One region of the Paenibacillus sp. FSL R10-2796 genome, then DNA from elsewhere that is predicted to be linked to it. Evidence: riboswitches for the same ligand, from Rfam matches in the RefSeq annotation. Region 1 holds a riboswitch; each other region holds the start of a gene.
What was found. A riboswitch is a leader RNA that binds a small molecule or an ion and turns the genes downstream of it on or off. The one in region 1 is predicted to bind cyclic di-AMP.

Region 1 (4,236 bases):
GCAAATTACCAAGCGCCATACGTCTTTCAGCAGCCCGAGGGTGTACAAGCATTCCAGCGGCCATAAGATCATCAATACCAATCAAAGCAGGTGCTCCTTCAAAAGAGGTATGTACATTACGCAGCGCATGACGAATCGCCTCTGGCGATGCATTCTCTACACCGATATCCCCTTTTCGAGTTGCGTCCTTCTCTGGAATAAAAGCATGCTTGCAGCCCGGCACCTTCGCTGAAACGATTTTACGAATTCGCTCCCCAGCATGGTCCGGGTCCGTAAGAATAATAACCCCTCTACGTTCCATAGCAAGCGCGATCTTAGCAATTACAGTCCGGTTTACAGCAGAGCCGCCTGTCTCAATGGTATCCGCTTCTACAGCACGCTTAATGGCTACGGTATCGCTTTTGCCTTCAACGACGATTAATTCCTTAATCATATTTCTTGACTCCTTCCAAAAAAAGCAAAAAGAAGAGGATTCGCTCCTCTTCTTTTGGTTAAAGAATGTATAAGTGATGAGCGGTTGCTCTGCGATCAACGAAATGATCATCCAGCGTTCCTTAACGGTTATCATCACTATAGCTTATCAAAGGATTTTTTGCAAAAGCTTCAGTTCTAGTTAAGCTCTGGTTTCACAGGTCCAATCACATAAACGGTACGTGATTTACGGCCGAAATTACGAGCATGGCTCAGGGAATCATAATAGACATCCACTTTATTGCCTTTAATGGCACCGCCAGTATCCTCTGCACGGCGGAATCCAAGCCCATCGATATAAACCCACCAGCCAATAGGAATTACATTCGGATCTACTGCAATTGTACGACCTTCCGTTACGCGTGTTCCGGAGGCAGTTTTAGTACCTATCCCTGGCTCTTCTGACGAATAAGCTGTCATGGAGACGTTCTTAATCATCTTCTTGTACTCAAAGTCTACGCCAGCCTTGCTTGTGACGTTCTTAGTCTTAGCGCTAACTTTAGTCGTTTTGGAGGTAGTGCTTGATTTGGAAGTTGTTGTAGCTTTAGCAACTACAGTAGGCTTAGGAAGTGCTTTAGTACCAACGGCAATGATCTTATCTTTTGTTACCGTTTGTACTTCCTTGCCGATCATGCGCATAGAGGCCAGTTCTCCGTCTTGATAGATCTTTTCAATATGCTGAACCATGACGCCTGGTTTGCCTGCCTGTGCCACTCTAACTGTTCCCACAGTAAGGGAGGGATCTGCTGTCTTAATAACACGGAAAGGTAAGTTAGTTGTTCGCTGTACCGTTTGCTTGTTGATACGAACGATCTTAATCTCCATGTCAGCAGAGATGGTGGTGTCTAACGAAGGAAAAATCTTATCATAGCCTTCTAGGTTGATACCCAGTTTGTCAATCGCTTGACCGATAGTGTCTTCGGTCGTATATAACGTTTTTGTTGCTCCGTCCGCAGTAAGGCTAAATTTCTGCGCACGATTGATAACGACACGGTCACCGTCTTTTATTTCATCACTCAGACCTAAAGATAATTCATCATGCGGCTGCAGCGAAATTTGCTCTTTCTCCAACACATCACCAAGAAGTGCTTCTCGCGTTTCAAGTGTCTGTGTTTGCCCGTCTATTACTAAAACTAATTGTTTATTACTTTGACCGTGTACGTACAGCAGAATTAACAGCGCGATTGCGATTGAAATCACACCTGCAAGTAAAAGTACGCGAGTATTTACTTGCTCCCACCGTAATGCGAAAGACCTGCTGGATGACTGCGAATCATGGGATACCTCTGGTTGGAATAAGCCCATTCTCTCCATCCTCCTTACATAGCCTCGTCGTCAATTTGTATATCATGAGGACTGAATTTCTTTGACGAAACTATTTGAGATTGTCACAGGATACGCACGTATTAACTTAGCGTCTCCTGCTCATGGATCGCCTGCTCGGCACAGCTACTCCCACACCTGTTATATAACAGTATGCGGGCAACATTCAGTTTATTCAAAAATAAAGAAGCCTAAAAAGAGTTCTCTTGAGGACTCTTTCGTGGCTTCTCCGATGTCAGAATACGCGGGAATGTTTGTGCACGAGGTTGCCTCTCTTACTTGCGCTTACGGGGTTAGCTGTCGGGTTCGGACGAAAGAGAGACGCCCTATTTCAGGTCACCCGCTCACGGCGGTTGCCCTTAAATTCACCCCAAAGACCACGTGAAGAAATCAAATATTGTTCTGCGGCAATTCCTAGTCGTATTCAAGATACAGGCATGCGGCAGTTCAATATTGGTTCCCCCGTTCTCCATACGGAGACTCAGCGAGACGATCCATGAATCAATGGCTGTCACAATAACAACAGCTCACATCACTGAAAAGATGATATCCTGTTTTGATGCATGTTGTAAAGGACGATTCAACCACGTTTACGCAAATATATGGTTAAAATATTGTAATAATCAGCCGTTTTTATATTAAAAAAGTTTAATATATCGGCCATTCTCTATTTTTCACCCGTTTTACTCCTGTTTTCAGACAATCCCAAATCGTTCCAGTGCGTTCGTATACGTAATTTTAGCCAATTCTTCCCATGTTAACCCTTTAATTTCAGCCGCAGCCTCTGCTACTAACTTCACATGAGCACTCTCATTTCGCTTGCCTCGGAAGGGGTGTGGAGTCAAATATGGAGCGTCTGTTTCGATCAATAATCGGTCCAATGGCGTCTGTGCAAGCACCTCTTTAGGCACTCTGGCATTTTTGAACGTGATCGGTCCTCCAAATGACAAATGAAATCCTAGATCTAGACACATTTTTGCGGTTTCCCAGCTGCCTGAGAAAGAATGCATTACGCCACCAATTTCATTTGCTTTTTCCTCCCGTAAAATCCGTACGACATCTTCATGGGCATCACGGTCATGTATGCAGATTGGCATTTTTAGTTCACGGGCTAGTCCAATTTGTTTGCGGAAGACCTCCTGCTGCACATCCTTGGGAGAGGTATCCCAATAATAATCCAACCCAATCTCTCCGATGGCCACCACTTTCTCATGGCTGCAAAGAGAGGCGATCCAATCGAGGTCCCCCTCTTTCATATCAATCGCATCCTGTGGATGCCAGCCCACCGCTGCATAAATATAATCATAAGATTCAGCCAGCTTCATCGTTGAAGGGATCGTTTCCCGATTAAATCCAATATTGATCATCTTGCTAACTCCGGCCTCTACTGCACGAGCTATAACTTCCTCGCGATCCTCGTCGAATTGAGGCGCATCTAAATGTGTATGAGTGTCGAACAGATACATTTTAAAGCTCACTCCTTGTTGTTTTTATCAATAGTTCCATAAATATTTGTATTATTTTGCAAAAATCTCTGCTACAGAAGAGGGCAACCGTGTAAGGGCTTTTTTCAGCTTATCCTGTGGGAAATATAGGTGATATCTGCCACGATGAATCCCGCTTATTGAGCGCACAATATCCGATACCTCTGAAATTTCCCGCAATTGCTCATTCCGATCAAGCAGTAAAATTTGATTATTGTCGAAGGCTGCTCCTGGACGGAACACATCATAAGGCAAATCTGTCGGATAATCAATCTCTAAGTCATATTCTGGGTTAAGTCCCGCTCCCGCAAAACTGCTGCGGATTTCCGTAATCATATCTGTATCCAAATTCTCGATCTCTACATATTTATACAGTTTACGATGAATAAAACGGGTACACAAGTCGCTTAATAACTCATCTTCTTCAAGGGTCCATTGCATAAAAGCAGTCTGTACCAGTGCCTCATCAAGCATTAAATATTGCTTCACTGTTACTTCTCCTCGAAAGAGATCTTCCAGCGGAGCGATCATAAAGCGAAATTTGTACCCCTCTTGGAACAACTCTTTAGCTCTACGGAAGATTTGACGCAAAATAATTTCAGAGCTGCGCGTCACCGGATGAAAATATACCTGCCAGTACATTTGATAACGCGACATTAAATAATCTTCAATGGCATGCATACCTGATTCTTTTACTACAATCCGCCCATTATAAGGACGAAGCATTCTCAAAATCCGATCAATATCGATGGTTCCATAGTTTACACCTGTATAGTACGCATCACGCAGCAAATAATCCATACGATCAGCATCCAGCGGACTAGAAACCAAATTGACAACAATTTCATGCTCATATGTCTTAGAGATAACTGAGGCTACTTTACGAGGAAAATCTTCCTCCACATCACGCAATATTTCGGTGATCTCCGTGTCCTCCAAAATAATTCGGCAGGTCCAA
Region 2 (4,236 bases), 1.1 Mb from region 1:
GGATGACATGAACTGGACGGGGCATGGGTTAGCTCAAGCCAATCTGTATGGATATGGGAGATTAATTTGGAATCCGGAGCTGACGGCAAAAGAAATAGCTGAGGAATGGATTCGCCTTACCTTTGGCACTGATGAAGGTCTAGTGGCTGCTATTCGCGGGATGTTAATGGACTCATGGAGGATTTACGAATCTTACACAGCTCCATTAGGTGTGGGCTGGATGGTTAATCCGGATCATCATTATGGGCCGAATGTGGATGGATATGAATACGCCAAGTGGGGAACGTACCATTATGCGGATCATAAGGGCATTGGTGTGGATCGTTCAGTCAAATCGGGAACGGGGTATAGCGGACAGTATATGGGTCTTAATGCATCAAATTATGAGAATCTAGCGTCTTGTCCAGAAGAGCTGCTGCTGTTCTTCCATCATGTTCCATACACGCATGTTCTGCAATCGGGGCAAACGGTTATACAACATATCTACGATACTCATTTCGAGGGGGCAGAGCAGGCTGCACAGCTTCTAGCAACATGGAAATCACTTGAAGGCAGCATGGATAGTGGATTGTATGTGCAAGTGAAGCAACGTCTTGAAGAGCAAGCAGAGCATGCGCAGGAATGGAGAGATCGGATCAATACGTATTTTTATCGTAAGAGCGGAATTGAGGATCTTAAAGGCAGAAAGATTTATTAGATTTTGAACCGAGGGATGATGATAGTGAGCCTCACGATTAGAGCGATTTTGAAAGATTTAATGGGAACTGTGGAACAGGTAGAAGGGACTGTGGATATTCTGAACTCAGGGGAACCGGAAACTGAAGTCACAGGGATTATTACGGCCTTCTCTGCCACACAAAATATTGTGGAGCAAGCAATAGCGTTAGGAGCCAATTTGCTGATCACGCATGAAGGTGTATTTTATAGCCATCATGCAGCGAGCGAGTGGTTAGAAGGTGATCCGGTTTATCATGCGAAAAAAAGTCTGATCGAACATTCCCCAATAGCTATTTTTCGTTATCATGATTATTGGCATCGGCAAGAGCCGGATGGGATTATGATGGGCTTGCTGCGAGAGCTGGATTGGTCAGACTATGTGGAAGAGCAGCAAGCGGCTGCTACGATTCTCACTATTCCTGCTATGACTGTAATGGAAGCTGCTCAGTATATTAAAAGTAAGCTAGGCATCTCTTATGTACGCGCTGCTGGTGACCTGTCTCTGTCCTGCAAACGCGTAGGGATATTAGTAGGTTACAGAGGAGGCGGGATGATGGCTATTCCGCTTTTTAATGATCACAATCTTGATTTAATTATTGCTGGAGAAGGACCAGAGTGGGAGACTCCGGAATATGTGCGGGATGCAGGGCACCAAGGCAAATCTAAAGCGCTCATCATGTTAGGTCATGCGGAGAGTGAAGCACCGGGGATGAAATATTTAGCTGAAATCTTAGCAGACAAATATCCCATGCTTCCTACCCGGTTCATTGCTGAACAACCCATCTATCAGATGGTTTAATCTGGGGAAATTAAGAGTACGGAATAAATAAACATATTATGGAGAAAATGAAGGGAAACAGGTCACTGAGAAAGGAGTGTTTCAATGGAAATTCCTTTGGAGGCTGATGAAGTATTAAGTCGGATCAAAAAGCTGCAAAGCGACGGAAGCTCGATCAGTAAAAAACAAGTGAAGCAAAGCGACCCAGAGCTTATGAGAAGTGCGCTGTTCTTTTTTCCAAGCTGGGAGCATGCATTGAAAAACGCCGATCTTTTGTAGCCATAGTATTGTAAAAGGAAGCTAAGTGGACAGGGGGAGATCTCTGATTCTGCTTAGCTTTTTTCTTTTTTATGAAATCATTCGTGCTGTTCATGTGAAATAATATTAACAAGCTTGCCAAACGGATCGGGGACATAGAAACGACGAACACCCCAAGGTACAGAAACTGGCCCAATATTGGTATTGAAGATTGTCGTTTCTTATTAAATAGGAAAGTACTGGTGAATCACCCCCTTTTTCGCTTGCTTCAGAGCTGTTTTTCTAAAGAAAACGAGTAAACAAGAGCAAAAGAAAGAGAAAATGAAGAGTATGCTTAATATGAAATGAAAAGCATTGCTTTCAACATTATTTTGACCAGAGCCCTCCTTTACAAGAAAACCTTACAAGAGTATGATTCATCTCAGAACTGAGAATTATCTTAAATTTACAATTACATAAGCAATCCGCTTAATTTCCGTTTCTGGAAAGCGGGGGAACCAACAACTGGCAGCCGATGTGAGAGTCGGCACTGGTTATGGGGTGAATCCTGTTCCGGGTGCATAATATGCATCCCTGCAGGTAGGGCAACTCTCACTGCCCGAATCCGACAGCTAACCTCGTAAGCGTATGGAGAGAGGATGAATGGCGTGTTTAGTGATGAATAGCCACAGAGAATCCCTCTGTGGTTTTTTGCTGCGTTTTTAAGCAGATATAGTCGTAGAATTTATTATGAAAGAGGTGTTACCTTTGCCTATCGCTAAACTGAACGGAACTTCGCTCTATTATGAAATCAATGGAACTGGCACTCCGGTTGTGTTTATCCATGGACATGGATTAACACACAGTATGTTCAAACCACAGCTGGAGTATTTTTCCGATAAATATAAAGTGATTTTGTGCGATTTACGGGGGAATGGCAAGTCTGGTAAACTGCTGGAGGCCCCACATGAGATTATTGAGACGCAATGTCTGGATCTGATTATGCTGTTGAATGACCTAGGTATCCGTGAAGCAGTTTTTGTAGGAATCGCCTATGGTGGCTTAGTCGTTCAGCATATTGCCAAACAATATCCTGAGCGTGTAAAAGCCATTGTGGTCGCGGATAGCTTTTGTAGGACTCACGGATCAACAATAGTAGGGAAAATACAAACTATGGCAGCATATTGCAGTTTACTAATGTATTATCTCCCAAGCGAGCTGGTGTTGCCTTCGATTCGGATGATGTACCGAGAGCGCTGGAGTCTGGCCTACAATGAGATTAGAAGAGGACTGCTGGACAAACGCCCCCGGGAGTTATATCGGCAAAGGCTGGCTACGAGCCATGTTGATTACACCAGATGTTTAAAGGCTTTTAAACGTCCTGCATTATGTATTGTGGGGGACTTTAATGAATTTGGAGTGAATTGTATGAAGGAAATGGTGTCTCAGCTGCCGCAGGCGCAGTTGGCGATTATTCCGAACGCATTAGATCCAAGTAATCTGTGCCAGCCGGAGCAATTCAATGCGATTCTTCAGCGTTTCTTAGAGAAGCAGCAGGGCAGTCAGCAGATTAGCTGATCTATAGGGAGACCTTCACAAGCGAAGCGTTTAAGTGAGAAAATAGGCGTCCCATAGCCAGGGCGGAATGAGCTGGCTATGGGTCGTCTTTCTGGGAAGAACTTTAGGGGAATTCTCCCTAAAATGAAGGAGATTATGGCTCCTAGAACGTAGATTAGGGAAATCCTCCCTAATAATAGGATGTTTTTAGCCATAAATGGGTATTTGCATGAATTTTTAGGGAGGAATTCCCTAAAAACCTCATTTTAAAGCGATTATCGATGAACATTAGGGAGGATTTCCCTAATATAATGGACATCCAATTAAAGGCTGGCTTATCAGTAGTAAAATCTACGAATGAGCCAGCCTTTGGTTATTTTACTAACCGATGGATGTTGAACATTTACAAGCATATTGTACCTAGAACGCCACTTAATGTCCCCACCCTACCACAGCATCAAATATAGCTCACCCGACGTGGGAAAGAACGGTAGACCTAAGTAGTGATGGTAAGTGTATAGAGGAAGGCGTAACAAGCAGCACATCTGCTACTCTTGCATTTTGTACAATGCGATCTACTCGTGTAAGATTAAGATAATTCATACTAAAGGAGCTGAGTCATGATGTCTCAAGCTGAAACTATAAAACTGACTTCATTATCTTCAAAAGGGGGCTGCGGCTGCAAAATCGGTCCCGCCGATCTCATGCAGGTTATTCGTAGTCTGCCACCAACTGTTCCTAACCCGGATCTACTAGTAGGTCTTGATACTAGTGATGATGCAGGGGTGTATCGTTTAAGTGATGAATTAGCGTTAGTGCAAACTGTTGATTTTTTCACGCCGATCGTGGATGATCCCTATTCATTTGGTCAAATTGCAGCAGCCAATGCATTAAGTGATATTTATGCGATGGGTGGAAAGCCGCTTACGGTGCTTAATATTGTGGCC
Region 3 (4,236 bases), 620 kb from region 1:
TGATAGCTGGATTGCCTTTGGTTTCCGCATAATAATTCAATCCCAGCAGTAGTACGAACAAGGTCATCATTGCTGTGAAAATCACCCAGCCCTGACGTTTGTTCTTAGCGAACAACCCGTACATATATGGCAAAGAGGCTGGCAGCATCCACATAGAGAGAATCTCCAGAACGTTCGTAAGTGGATTAGGGTTCTCAAAAGGATGTGCTGAATTGGCTCCGAAGAAGCCGCCACCATTCGTACCTAAGTGTTTAATTGATTCCAAAGAAGCGACTGGACCGATAGCGATTTGTTGCGTCTGGCCTTCAAGTGTAGTGACCTCAAGCGATGGCTTGAGCGTTTGTGGCACATGCAATCCTACCAGCACCAATGAAACTAGCAGAGCTAATGGAATGAATACACGAATATGTGCTTTTACGAAGTCCTCGAAAAAGTTCCCGACTGATTTCTGTCCTGTAATCCCTCTGACAAAAGCAACCGCAACAGAAAATCCGCTCGCTGCAGACGTGAACATCATCATCGTGATGACTGCCATTTGTGAAAAATACGATAGTCCCGTCTCCCCGCTATAATGCTGCAGGTTCGTATTGGTCATAAAGCTGATCACCGTATTGAATGAAAGCGTCTGTTCCATATCGGCAATTCCATTCGGGTTCAGCGGCAATCCCCGCTGTAATCTTAGAAAAATATAACTGAAAGCAACCAGTACGATATTAGTTAAAACAAAGCTGAGTGCATACTTCTTCCAGGACATTCCGTCCCGTTTTTTCAGGCCGATCAGCTTATAAATACCTTTCTCTGTGCCTGCAAACCAGCGATCCGTACGATTCGGTTCGTTAGAAAATACATGATATAAATACGTTCCCATCGGCTTGACCAGCAAGATGAGAATTACAATTACGACGACTATTTGCAAAATGCCCATGAATGCCCCTCCTTAAAATTTCTCAGGATGAATCAACGCGTAAACCAGATATATAAACAACAGTAGGGTAACAGCGATTACTAGAATCACAGCTTATCCCTCCCCGTATCCTCAACTACACCTGCGCACCAGCGCATAAAGCCATAAAATAACCCGTAAATTACAGCTAACGAAGCCACCATATACAGATCCATCATATCTTCCGCACTCCTTCCATTATCCTTGATGAGGTGATCTATCGATTAGAAAATCAGCATCACCACTATGGGAATAGATTACATAGCTCGCACCAAGTCTTTTATAGACCAATCTAGGATTTATTGAACTTGTAATCACAAAAATCGGCTGTGTCGTCCAGGTACGGCACATCTGAATATAGCGGCAGCAAAGCGGAAAGCTGCTCTCAAACAGATATACCCTGCCTACCGGGAACGATGGGCGAAACCAAGTGCTCTGATGGCGGGTATCCACTAGAATAACCTGCTCAATCCCGAGCTCCTCAAGTAAAGCTTTCTCAGCCACATTGTTGGTTAATCCCGCCATCTTAATACCCCTGAACTTCAGAAGTTTAATGAAATGTTCTCCCGCCTTTGTAGGCGCACATACAAGCACATATTCATTCTGATCCGTCATCTTTTTTTCTCCTCCTGCTCATTTACAACAAGGAGGCAACGAAAATCTCCGAAAGGATGTTGACCTATCGTCATTTTCGGGCACAACCTAAAGCTCGGTTGTGTCACGTCATTAGACGCTGCCTTACAAATACCGCTAATGATGAATTTAGCGACCTCTTAGGGGAGGCCTCCATAAATGCTTTGCTTCTAAGAGCACAGCAAAAAGCCACAAAGGATCTCCTCTGTGGCTCGCTAGCGGTCACATTGCACTCATCCTCTCTCCATACGCTTACGAGGTTAGCTGTCGGATTCGGGCGGTGAGAGTCGCCCTACCTGTATAGATGCGAGCTCACTCACACCCTCTACAGGATTCACCCCATAATCGGCTTCCGACTCTCACATCGGCTGCCGATTGTTGGTTCCCCCGCTTTCCTTACCGGAAATTAAGCGGATCAAATATTCGATTGTCGTTGAAACAGGAGTAATCATACTCTTATGCACGAAGACTTGTAAAACCTGAATGATGCCAAAATAATGCAAATTAAAAACTATTTTCCCATTAGATAGCGCTTACTTGATATCTAATCTCTCTATATCTCTTGTTTACTCGAGTTTGGAGCGTTTAATCGCTATCTATAACCCATGTGATTTTATTCACCTTTTTAGAGCGAAAATACTGCAAATTCCCATTATAGGTAGAAACGCAAGAAGCTGAGGCTGAGCGAGAAAGAGGCGCGATAACACGCCATAAATACCTATTTACCTCGTTTTTCAGTCGTAGTCGGCAGGATATGGTTAAAATTGCTCTAAAAGAACATTTTCCGTTTTTTACAGAAAATCTTGAAAAGAGTATGATTCGGGTTGAATCTAATTCATGAAAAACAATCAACGCTGAGTTCCTGCATTCGCAGGGAACGGGGGAACCATCAGGCCACCTGGCCTACTTGGGGTGAATCCAAAGGAGACTGCATAAGTCTCAATAGGTAGGGCGACTCTCACCGTCCGAATCCGACAGCTAACCTCGTAAGCGTAAAGAGAGAGACCCTTGATCCGCCACGCTTTGGCCCAGGTATATCTGCCTGTAATCCAAAACCGCAGCAGAGGTCCTCCTCTTGCTGCGGTTTTTGCGTTACCTGAGCTTATTAGGTGATAGCACGCTGGATGGGGTGAATGTTTTGAAGCACTATTATTTAGGGATACATCAAGGGCTGCTTGAGCCGATAAGTCTAAATTACGTTTGTTTCGGGGCCTTGTGGTTCGAAGAACATAATCACAGGTACATTGTAGGCTATGCATTTGGCCAGAACCAGATCCAAGCCCTTCGCCAGTTCAGCACACCTTCTTCTTGTAAAGACTGTTTAGACTCTAAGATTGTATATGAGATATATAAAAAAATTCGAGAACAACAGCAGCAGCAGGATTGGTCATCACACCAAAAACTCCCGTGGTTTACAGCCTTCAAGGAGCCTTGGAAAGATGTAAGCGCCGGTTGGTATGTCTTGAGATCCCGCAGCACCTTTCCCTTACATCTATCTGTTATACGGAAAGAGAAGTTCCGACTATGGCTAGAGCATACCGCAGTCTGTGAGAATAAAATGGAAATGCTCGCTTGTGTAGAAAAGGCTAGTGTCACTCATCATGTAGACTTAAAGCTTTTGGAAATCTAAGGAGGAACCCTACTATGGACCAGCGCAGACTATCCCGCATTGAAGTATTTGTATTGGATGAACCCGAGCCTATCCACTATGGAATGGAAGGGGCTGAAGGCTGCCGTTATGGTATTCTAAAACTCACCTGTAAGGGAGGTTGCAGCTGGGGGGCTTGTCTGATCTCTGCCAACACCAAAAATTTCGATCTCATTAAATGGAGTTCTTTTTTACGGGCTATCTGTCATTGCCGTCTTGAGGAAGCGCTGGATAAGGTCCGCCGCGAAGGTTCAGATTGGGAGCAGGTTAAGCTTGAGCTAGTTCAGGGTGCTTTGCAGGATTTAAAGGCCAAGCTCCAGGGTAAATCCTTGGCAGGGCATATTCAGCAAGGGCGTCTGTACAGTGTTGCAGCAGGGGGGAGCAATTCCAGAAGTGAACGGCTCTACTACAAACCTTCCAAAGCTTTATCCAGTACCTCCCAGCAGAAACACAGTTGCCCGGAACCAGACACCGCTGATCTCATCAATAAATCAATCTCTTACTTTTCTATATTATAGATTCAAGCAAATCTCTCATTCTGAAAGGATCGTGTTTCACCATGCCTGACCCCTTACCTCCCGAGTCCACCTACAGTACTAAATTTGCAGAGTGTGTCCAAAAGTATACTAATGAAGTCTACGTACTTAGTTCCATGTTGTTAGAACAATCTAATGAGGCGGACAAGGTTACTATACGCACCTTCACAGAGCTTCATAAAATATATCGTCAGGATGAATTCGATCCTCAGTTATTCTCTATCCACGCTTACCGCACTTGTATTCGCCAGTGTGCTGATTCTTTTGCCCGGCGCTCGCTTCTATCGGCTAAGGCATTACCTTGGGAGGAACAGCTTGTGAAGGTATTGTGGTACGGCTTAAAGCTGCCTCTTTCTCAAATAAGCATTATTCTGCAAAAAAGTGTTCCTGCATTGAAAGCACAGCTTAGAGCTGTACGGGAGCAGATGACCGCCCAAGCGGATGTACTAACGAGCGCAAATCTTTCTATAATTTAG

Region 2: linked by a shared signal. The riboswitch ahead of NST58_RS27820 (alpha/beta hydrolase) and the one ahead of NST58_RS00190 (3D domain-containing protein) in region 1 are both predicted to bind cyclic di-AMP.
Region 3: linked by a shared signal. The riboswitch ahead of NST58_RS03130 (hypothetical protein) and the one ahead of NST58_RS00190 (3D domain-containing protein) in region 1 are both predicted to bind cyclic di-AMP.

What each region holds. Positions count from the first base shown of each region.
Region 1 covers NZ_CP150178.1:40,148-44,383, reverse strand. The annotation lists gene rnmV (ribonuclease M5) at 1-433, opposite strand, end outside; gene NST58_RS00190 (3D domain-containing protein) at 610-1,776, opposite strand; cyclic di-AMP (ydaO/yuaA leader) riboswitch at 2,062-2,291, opposite strand; gene NST58_RS00185 (TatD family hydrolase) at 2,490-3,260, opposite strand; gene NST58_RS00180 (HD domain-containing protein) at 3,312-4,236, opposite strand, start outside.
Region 2 covers NZ_CP150178.1:6,240,773-6,245,008, reverse strand. The annotation lists gene NST58_RS27840 (alpha-glucuronidase family glycosyl hydrolase) at 1-697, shown strand, start outside; gene NST58_RS27835 (Nif3-like dinuclear metal center hexameric protein) at 716-1,516, shown strand; gene NST58_RS27830 (hypothetical protein) at 1,601-1,774, shown strand; partial or broken gene NST58_RS27825 (glyoxalase) at 1,852-1,947, opposite strand; cyclic di-AMP (ydaO/yuaA leader) riboswitch at 2,209-2,395, shown strand; gene NST58_RS27820 (alpha/beta hydrolase) at 2,501-3,310, shown strand; gene selD (selenide, water dikinase SelD) at 3,913-4,236, shown strand, end outside.
Region 3 covers NZ_CP150178.1:661,775-666,010, reverse strand. The annotation lists gene kdpA (potassium-transporting ATPase subunit KdpA) at 1-925, opposite strand, end outside; gene NST58_RS03135 (hypothetical protein) at 1,142-1,558, opposite strand; cyclic di-AMP (ydaO/yuaA leader) riboswitch at 1,810-1,999, opposite strand; cyclic di-AMP (ydaO/yuaA leader) riboswitch at 2,419-2,583, shown strand; gene NST58_RS03130 (hypothetical protein) at 2,652-3,206, shown strand; gene NST58_RS03125 (hypothetical protein) at 3,221-3,742, shown strand; gene NST58_RS03120 (hypothetical protein) at 3,784-4,236, shown strand.